3 regions of the Chryseobacterium sp. 2VB genome follow, and region 3 is predicted to be linked to each of the others. Evidence: riboswitches for the same ligand, from Rfam matches in the RefSeq annotation. Region 3 holds a riboswitch; each other region holds the start of a gene.
What was found. Region 3 has a riboswitch for thiamine pyrophosphate ahead of pnuC (nicotinamide riboside transporter PnuC). Riboswitches for the same ligand answer to the same signal wherever they lie in the genome.

Region 1: linked by a shared signal. The riboswitch ahead of thiS (sulfur carrier protein ThiS) and the one ahead of pnuC (nicotinamide riboside transporter PnuC) in region 3 are both predicted to bind thiamine pyrophosphate.
Region 2: linked by a shared signal. The riboswitch ahead of FFS26_RS08090 (TonB-dependent receptor) and the one ahead of pnuC (nicotinamide riboside transporter PnuC) in region 3 are both predicted to bind thiamine pyrophosphate.

Annotation. Positions count from the first base shown of each region.
Region 1 covers NZ_SCNC01000006.1:109,553-112,834, forward strand. The annotation lists gene thiC (phosphomethylpyrimidine synthase ThiC) at 1-1,651, opposite strand, end outside; gene thiS (sulfur carrier protein ThiS) at 1,676-1,882, opposite strand; TPP riboswitch at 1,940-2,036, opposite strand; gene FFS26_RS08180 (RluA family pseudouridine synthase) at 2,153-2,830, opposite strand; gene FFS26_RS08185 (hypothetical protein) at 2,842-3,156, opposite strand; gene panB (3-methyl-2-oxobutanoate hydroxymethyltransferase) at 3,160-3,282, opposite strand, start outside.
Region 2 covers NZ_SCNC01000006.1:85,807-89,088, forward strand. The annotation lists gene FFS26_RS08090 (TonB-dependent receptor) at 1-1,422, opposite strand, end outside; TPP riboswitch at 1,524-1,615, opposite strand; gene FFS26_RS08095 (WG repeat-containing protein) at 1,757-2,527, opposite strand; gene FFS26_RS08100 (bifunctional aconitate hydratase 2/2-methylisocitrate dehydratase) at 2,815-3,282, shown strand, end outside.
Region 3 covers NZ_SCNC01000001.1:254,598-257,879, forward strand. The annotation lists gene FFS26_RS01130 (alpha-ketoglutarate-dependent dioxygenase AlkB family protein) at 1-345, shown strand, start outside; gene FFS26_RS01135 (DUF4142 domain-containing protein) at 476-1,087, shown strand; gene FFS26_RS01140 (PA2169 family four-helix-bundle protein) at 1,211-1,672, opposite strand; TPP riboswitch at 1,795-1,903, shown strand; gene pnuC (nicotinamide riboside transporter PnuC) at 1,929-2,525, shown strand; gene FFS26_RS01150 (hypothetical protein) at 2,512-3,282, shown strand, end outside.

The DNA of each region.
Region 1 (3,282 bases), on a different contig from region 3:
TTTCATCATGATATGCTCTTGCTGTTTCCGGGTCTAATGACAGATTGAACTGATCTTCCCATCTGAATTCAAACCTTGCCTTACTTAATGCATTATCTCTGTATTGTGCGCCCGGATGACCTTTTGCCAAATCTGCCGCATGCGCTGCCAGTTTATAGGTTATTACTCCAACTTTGACATCATCCTTATTCGGAAGCCCCAAATGTTCTTTTGGAGTTACATAGCAAAGCATGGCACAGCCAAACCATCCGATCATCGCAGCCCCGATCCCTGAAGTAATATGATCATAACCCGGTGCAATATCCGTGGTTAAGGGGCCTAAGGTATAAAATGGAGCTTCATGGCATTCCTTCAGCTGTTTATCCATATTTTCTTTGATCATATGCATTGGTACGTGCCCGGGACCTTCAATCATTACCTGTACATTATGTTTCCAGGCAATTTTAGTGAGTTCACCTAAAGTTTCCAGTTCTGCAAACTGCGCTGCATCATTGGCATCTGCAATAGATCCCGGACGAAGACCGTCTCCCAGAGAGAAAGCCACGTCGTACTTCTTCATGATTTCACAGATCTCCTCAAAATGGGTATACAGAAAACTTTCTTTATGATGAAATAAGCACCATTTTGCCATAATCGATCCTCCTCTGGATACAATTCCGGTTACTCTGTTGGCTGTCAGATGAATATATCTTAGCAAAACGCCTGCGTGGATGGTAAAATAGGAAACTCCCTGTTCAGCCTGTTCAATCAGCGTATCTCTGAAGATTTCCCATGTAAGATCTTCAGGAACACCTTTTACTTTTTCCAATGCCTGATAGATTGGAACGGTACCAATCGGAACCGGACTGTTTCTGATGATCCATTCTCTTGTTTCGTGAATATTTTTACCGGTGGAAAGGTCCATAATGGTATCAGCTCCCCATCGGCAGGCCCAGACTGCTTTTTCTACTTCTTCTTCAATACTGGATGAAACGGCACTGTTTCCGATATTCGCATTGATCTTTACCAGGAAATTTCTCCCGATAATCATAGGTTCGCTTTCGGGGTGGTTGATGTTATTGGGAATAATAGCTCTTCCGGCAGCAATTTCGTCTCTTACAAATTCCGGGGTGATCTTACCTTTCGGAGTATTGGCTCCAAAGCTGTGTCCGGCATGCTGAAATGCCATTTCTTTTGATACGGATTCAAGCTGCTCTATTCTTTGATTTTCTCTGATGGCAACATACTCCATTTCCGGGGTAATGATTCCCTGTTTGGCATAATAAAGCTGGGTCAGTTCTTTGCCATCCTTTGCCACTTTGGGTTTATGATCATAGGAAAACCTTAGTTCATCCAGACGAGGATCGGCTAAACGGGCTTTGCCGTATTCAGATGTAATTCCGTCTAAGATATTCACATCATTTCTATCCAGAATCCATTGTTCTCTGATTCTTGGAAGCCCTTTCTGAATATCAATAACTGCATTTTCATCGGTATAAGGCCCCGAAGTGTCATAAATGGTTACCGGAGCATTATGTTCAAAGCCGCCATTGGTCAATTTTGTGGGGCTAAGCTGTATTTCACGCATGGCTACATTGATAGGGTGTAATTTTCCTTCAACATAGATTTTCTTTGAGTTCGGAAATGGCGAACATGTAATGGAGTGAGCCATAAGTATTGGTATTAAATATGAGAATTAACCGCCCTGAGTGGCGGTAATGATTAACACTGAATCGTTATTGTTGAGGATGGTTTCCGCCCAGACTGACAGCGGAATAATTCGGTTGTTGAGCGCTACAGCAATACCTTTTTTCTTTCCGGGTAACTCAATAGCCAGTAATGCTTCCAGGTTTGCAGGAAGTACATCAAATGTTTTTCGGGTGTGGTTGATTATAAGTTCCATTCCTAATAAATTAAATATACTTTAGGAATGGCCATTATTGTACAATAGAATGTACAGCAAAAGTCATCTACTTTTCCCTACGCTGGTATGATCCAGATCAGGTTCAAAGGGTAAAGTCTCAGTCTGTTGGTAACAGACACCCCTAAAGTTGGGAACGAAGTTAGACATTTTTTTAGAATGGGCAAAATCTGAAATGATATTAAAGAAAAAGTCCATCTCAAAATTGAGACGGACGTTTATGTTTTCCTTTGATTAACTAAAAATCTTTAGTTATTCCTCACATGCTCTCCAGATCGCATCATTTTGAGGTACCGGAGCTATAATTTCAATGTTTTCTTTGGTAACAGGGTGAATAAACTCCAGCTTTCGGGCGTGAAGATTGATTCCTCCGTCAGGGTTGGAACGTGGTGCTCCATATTTCAGATCACCTTTAATCGGAACTCCTGTTTTGGATAACTGAGCTCTGATCTGATGATGTCTTCCGGTTTCAAGATCAATTTCCAACAACAAATAATTGTCTAATGTTTTGATCACATGATAGGTAAGAATAGCTTCTTTGGCTCCTTCCGTAGCTTTTGAAAAAACAATGGCTTTATTATTTTTTTCGTTTTTCTTTAAATAATGCACCAGTCTCTGGCTTTGCGGAATCATTTCTTTTCCAACAACTGCCCAATATGTTTTTTTGACTTCACGGTTTTTCACCATCTGTGTCAAACGGGAAAGTGCTTTGGAAGTTTTTGCATAGATCACCAGCCCTGATGTGGGACGGTCTATACGATGAACCAAGCCGAGAAAAACATTTCCCGGCTTAGCATCTCTTATTTTTATAAAGTTCTTGATGGATTCTAATAGTGATTCATCGCCGGTCTTATCGCCCTGTACAAGCTGACCGACCTTTTTATTAATCACCAGAAGATGGTTGTCTTCATATATAATCTGCTCCTTCATACTTCTTCAGTCTATCTTCTTCTGTTGGATAATGACAGGATAATCCCTGCCAGAAGGCCTACCGTTTTAACAGCTGAAAGTTTTGAGCCTTCCGGAATAAATGCTCCGAATACACAGATAGCCGCTGCAGCATACATCGCATAAACAAAATTCTTATTCGTAAGTAACGGAGCCTGAATAAAGAAGCTCGCTCCGATCAAAACATAAAATACTTTTCTTGAAAGCAAATGATTAATTTCCGGGGAAAATAAATTAAACCATCCCACAGCCAGACAAATCAAAGCTGCGATAGATAATATTCCCTGAATAGATTGTTGGTTCTGCATGGATTAATAGCTTTCGTTTTCGTTTGGAAACTCTACATTTTTCACATCTTTCACGTATTGAGAAACGGCTCCTGTAATTTCTGTGTAAAGGTCGAGATATCTTCTTAAGAATTTCGGGCTGAAACC
Region 2 (3,282 bases), on a different contig from region 3:
AGAAAGGAATATTTTACCTCCGTCAATTCTGTAATTCACTCCGGCTTTTGGATTAAAAAACAGCCAGTTTTTACTTAAATCTGCCCCTTCACCATCACCAGCCGCCAGAATCTTTGTGTTGTAATTTATTTTTCTGAGCTGCAAGTCACCAAAGAATTCAAAATTATTCAATCTTAATAAAGCTTTTGCAAAACCAGACACCTCATTCTTTACAGAGCGGTTTCTGTAGTATTCACTTTCATCAATCTGAGGAAAAAATACTCCTGTTACATTTCCATAGTGTCTTCCGTAATACTGATTGACCACAGCACCGAAGTTCAGATCTAAATTTTCAAACTTTCCGTACAATGTAGAAACCATTCCGTAGAAATCGTTGTTCAGCCATTTTTTTCTGATAAAGTCTGAAGCTTTTATTGTTTGTCCTCCTTCTGTTATATTGGGAAGGTTGTATCTTGAAAACGGATCTCCCTGCTTGTAGTTTTCATAATATCCTTTTCCTTTTGTATAGTGGAACGTGGTTTCCAGATTCCAGCGGTCGTTGAATTTTTGTTCCCACAGCAACTGATAATGATTCTGTCTGTAGTTATCCGTTTCATTATCATAGAAACTTACAATATTCTCCCAACTGGCATCGTAAATGGCCCCTGAAATATTGAATTTGGGATCAGTCTCCCAGGTTTTACGATCAATCCCATTCCATGCCTGATAGGTTTTCTCTTTTCCGCCAAAAGCCATTAAACGTAATTTCGTATTTCCTTCCTCAAATAAAGCAGTGAAATTATAAGAATGTAAGCTGGATGAAGCTCTGTCGATGTATCCGTCAGAATGAATATGGGTATATCTTCCCATCACGGAAAGTCGGTTTTTCCAGAATTTCCCGGAACCTATTTCTGCTGAATATTTGTAAGTATTAAATGAACCGTAGCTATCATCCGTTTTAAAATAAAATTTCTCTTCAGGATCCTTGGAAAGTACGTTAATACTTGCTCCGAAGGCAGAAACCCCGTTATTGGAAGTTCCTACTCCCCTCTGAATGACAATCTGTGAGGCAGAACTTGTCAAATCCGGAACATTGACAAAAAAAGTTCCCTGGCTTTCAGAGTCGTTGTATGGAACACCATTCATCATCACATTGATGGCACTTCCCGAAACACCACGAATTCGGAAACCCGTATATCCTACCCCGTTTCCGGCATCTGACGTCGAAATAATGGAAGTTTGGTTTTTCAAAAGAATAGGAAGATCCTGTCCTAGATTCTTACTGTCCAGATCTTTCTGTACATTGACGATTTCCTTTGCTACCGGAAGCCTTTTGGTAAAGTTGACTGCTTCAATTTCCCTCACCTTTAGGGAATCTTTACTCTGAGCCTGTATAAAAGCCGCAGCTCCTACGGTAAGTCCTAAAAAAAATAATCCTTTCATTCTATAAATCTTTAACATTTAATGAATAAAAGGGGTTGAGCAATAATGTAACAATTTTATTAATTTAACAGTCTAGCAATTGGTATATTGTTATACTGTTTCATTGGTACATTTTCAATTCCCTAAACAGCATTACCTGTTCCAGGTTCATTGGGTATAATCTCAGCCTGTTAAAGCACCCCTTTATTTCAGTGGCAAAATTACAAAAAATATATGAATTGGAATTCGGGTTTCGGGGCGCGGGATATTGGGATACAGGATAAGAAAAAACAGAATGAAAAAATAAGAGTTATCGATGAATAACTTATAGTAATCATTCATCATTTATAACTCTTTAGTAGGTTTTGTTGTTGGCATCGATATAGTAGTAATTCGAACCGTCTTTTGTCACTTCAAACATTTTACCCAGTTTCCAGCTGAAATTTCTTTTAATATTGGAATATTCAAACGGAATAATCACTTTATTGTTAACATCAATAATTCCGAATTTGTCATTATTGGAGGCAACAATCATCGGATTCGCAACATCATCACCCTCAAGAATAAAAAGATACTGATATTGTGGATAGATCTGATACTGTCTGTAGTCGGCCGCATTTACAAATTTTGATTTTTCAATGATTCCATAAAAGCCATTGAGGATATACGCCTGGAATAGCTGTTGTTTATATTCTTCAAACTTACATTTTCCAAAATCGGTATCTTTAAACTGATAGACTCTCTTACCAGACTGATCTATGCGGTAAGAAATCATATTTTTCTCCACCGTAGCATAGTCTTTTGTTCCAAATTTTCTCACTTTTTCATTGGGTGAATTCAGAAGATTACAGTCTTCATAAAAAAATACGGCAATATGATATTCCGGCTGGATAATAAATTTCCCGTTCTGATTGACATACCCGAACTGATCTCCTTTTTTTTTAGGAATCAAAACAGGAAGATCTTTATTGATCACTACCAGATCAGCATTAGGTTTGCTGGCTGAAGCTGCTTTTTTAACCGTGGTTCTTGTTCCTTTTTTCACAGGAATTTTCTTCACAGATTTGGTCTGCGAGAAAATGAAAATCGAAATAAAAACACATAAAACATTCAGGATATTTTTCATATTCTCCATTTGATTACAAAAATACGACCAAAAATAGATATTATAAAATTCATATTTATAAAGAATCTAAATAATTTCGTTCTTATAAAATTGTAAAATTTCGTAATTTTGGGAACATTTTGAAATGTTTGATAATTTTAAAAAACTTTTGAAAAAGTGTGGATTATGCTGACTTTATTCGGTTAATGTTGCATCAAAATGCGAGAACTCAAAATGTCATTAATTGTATTTATACACACCGGTAAAGAAAAAGCTGACCTAGCTTTAATTTTGAAAGACCTTCTATTATGAGTATTTATAAGGATTACATCAAAGAGATTGAAGAAAGAAAAACCCAGGGGCTTCATCCAAAGCCAATTGATGGTGCTGAATTACTAAGCGAAATCATTGCACAAATTAAAGATTCAGATAATGCTGACCGACCGGACTCTCTTAAATTTTTCATTTATAACACACTACCCGGAACTACGAGTGCAGCGGGAGTAAAAGCAAAATTTTTAAAAGAAATTATTCTGGGTGAATCCGTAGTAGAAGAAATTTCCCCGGCATTTGCCTTTGAATTATTATCTCATATGAAAGGCGGACCTTCTATTGAGGTTCTGCTGGACCTTGCTTTAGACAACAATGCAGCTATTGCTAAAGAAGCTGCCAACGTTCTTAAAACTCAGGTTTTCCTTTATGAAGCAGATACGAACCGTTTGAAAGAAGCATTCAACAGCGGTAACGAAATTGCAAAAGAAATCCTTGAAAGCTAC
Region 3 (3,282 bases):
TTTTCTTTAAAACAAAGAATAGAAGAAACATTTGGGTATCAGTTCAATTCCGTACTGTTGAACCTTTACAGAGATCATAACGATTCTGTTGCCTGGCATCGGGATAAGGAAAGCAGATATGGGAAACGTCCGGTGATTGCATCAGTAAGTCTGGGGCAGACCAGAAATTTTGATTTCAGGAAAAAAGACCATCATCAGAGTAAATACAGCCTGCCTCTTCCTCACGGATCATTATTGATTATGAAAGGAGACCTTCAGGAAAACTGGGAACATCGTATTGCCAAGTCTCTAACCTCTATGAAGGAGCGTATTAATCTTACATTTAGGTTGGTTAGTAAGTCGTAAAATATTTATTCATAATGTTTTATGAGTAGGCTATAAATGTTTTAATCTTTTTTTTGGCAGATAAATTGTTGCATTTATAAACAAAGTCATTGTTTGACTTCATTAATATCACCACTTAAAATTTATTATTATGAAAAATCTTGTAGTAACAATTTTTGCATTGGCTGCTTTAACGGCCTGCAAAAAAAACGAGCCGACAACCACGAGTCAATCTGAGGAAAGTACCACAATGTCTGCCCCTGCAGAATCAGGAATGACGGTAAGCGACTCCACCAAAATGTCAGACACCAAAGATCAGAAAAGTGCTCTCAGCGATCAGGACAAAAAGTTTGCAGATAATGCAGCCATAGGAGGACTGATGGAGGTAATGATGGGAAAACTGGCCGCGACAAACGCTGAAAACTCATTGGTAAAATCTTTGGGATCAATGATGCTAACCGATCATTCCAAAGCGAATGACGAGCTTAAGAATTGGGCATCAGGAATAGGGTATACCTTACCCACAAGTTTGGATGCCGAAAAGCAGAAGATGTATGATGACCTGAAAGCTAAGAAAGGTAAAGACTTTGACAAAAAATATACAGATCTAATGGTCAGTGATCATAAAGAAGATGTGGAAGCCTTCAAAAAAGAGGCATCTGAAGGAACAGAAGCTTCATTAAAATCTTTCGCAGCGAAAACCCTTCCGACACTTGAACATCATTTGCAGGAATCGGAAAAAGCTAAAAATGCAGTCAAATAATATTCAGTTTATATGACCTGCATCATAAATATGAACATAAAGTATTTAATAATTTTGATGTGATTAAATATTATTTTGTTCTTGATTATAGTAAGGCTCCTCTTTTGAAGAGGAGTTTTTTGATTATTCTTTCTTTTTATATTCTTCAATTTTCTTAAACTGTCTGTAAGAATCTTTCAGGATACGAAGCTGTTCAGATACAACCTCACTACTTTTTGGACTGAGATCACCAGTATCCAGAGCATTTTGATAAGCTTCAATAGCTGCTTTTTCGCCAAACACCACATTTTCTAATGTAGATTCAATCAGATTTCCCATGGTAAAAGAATTTTTAATGTCAATCCATGTTCTGTGAACAGCTCCTGCCATGGACGTTGAGTCCTCCGGAGTACCTTGCTTTTCTGTGATGAGGTTGATCAGTTCATTTTTCATGATTTTCGACTGCGAAATCATATGTTCATATTCATCTTTTACATCCGGATACATTTCCCAGACTTTTCCCTCAACTTTTTCAAAGCCTTCCTTCCTGTCGTTGGTAATGTGTAGTAAGTCATTAAGTACCGATATTTCCTGCTGATGATTCATAATATAATTTTTAAAGTGAGCTATAAAATTAAAACTTACCTGACGGACTCTTTATAATCCTGATCATATCTCAAAAATAATAGGCTAAAGTCCTTTCTTTTTTCAACAAAAAGCTGCACCTTTGCCCAACAATGGGGTGCTACAGATAACGGTGGCTGAGATGATACCCAGGAATATACTTCCACACCTGATCCGGATAACGCCGGCGTAGGGATTGCTTATTGATCATCTCATCATTTGATTTCTAATAATTAATATGATGCAGGACATTTTAAAACAAATTACCTTACCGGAATGGTTCGGAGTCTTATTTTCAGTAATCCAGGTTTTACTGGCCCGTAAAAACAATGTCAACAACTATCTTTTCGGAATTGCAGGTATTCTGCTTACACTCTATGTAATGCTAAATTCGAAGTTGTATGCTGAATTTACCTTAAATCTTTATTATCTGATCATGAGTATTTACGGATGGCTGTACTGGAAATTCGGGAAACAAAGATCCGAAATGGAAATCTCTGTTACCTCAACTGCAGAAAAATGGATTACCGGAGGAATTGTTCTGGGAACTTTTATCTTATTCTGGTTCTTCCTGACTCATTTTACCGACTCGGATGTTCCGGTCTGGGATTCTCTGGTGAGCGCCTTTGCCTGGGCCGGAATGTGGCTGATGGCAAGAAGAAAAATTGAAAACTGGGTAATACTGAATGTCAGTAATCTTATTTCAATCCCGCTAATGATTCATAAAGAATTATATCTCTATGCTGTTTTAACGTCGTTTTTATTTTTAGTGGCCATTTCAGGATATATAGAATGGCAGAAAATCATTAAATCCAAAGCTAATGCTGAGTATTAAAGAGATCAGGCAAGAACTTCAGGGCGCCTCTGTAATTTCTGATAAAGTAATGCAGCATATTCATGAGGAAGGACTGCTTAAGATCTGGGTTCCCCAAAAATATGGCGGACTCGGCTACCGTTTTGAAGAGGGGCTTAAAGCCTTATTTGGCTGGGCTGAAACCGATGGAAGTTTCGGCTGGATGCTGACACTCTGTGCCGGTGCCAATTACTTTTCCAGAAATATAAAACCTGAAATTGCTCAATCATTCTTTACACATTCTGAAACCTGCTTTGGAGGAAGCGGAATGGTTGGCGGGACGGCAGAAAAACAGGATGACAGCACGTATCTGATCAACGGTTCATGGAATTTTGCAACAGGAGCACCTCATTTGACTCATTTTACATTGAATGCCAGGGTTATGGAAAATGGTAAGGTTATAACGGATAAAGACGGCAATGAGATCATCCATTCATTCATCGTTCCTAAAGAGGAGGTTCATATTATCCCCAATTGGAGCTCTATGGGAATGAAAGCCAGCGGAACCTATTCTTTTGCCATTAAAAATGTCGTTGTCAGTGAAGATTACAGCTTTGTTTATGATACTTTTTTCACGAATGATATTCTGGACAGCATTCCGTTCCGGGTTTTTGCGGACTTAACACTGTTGGTCAATTATCTTGGAATCGCTTCTCATTTTATTGAAGAGGCAGAATGTATTCGTCCTGAAATCAATTTCAAGCGTTTTGCTGAATCTGTTGAAAAACATTTGGAAAAG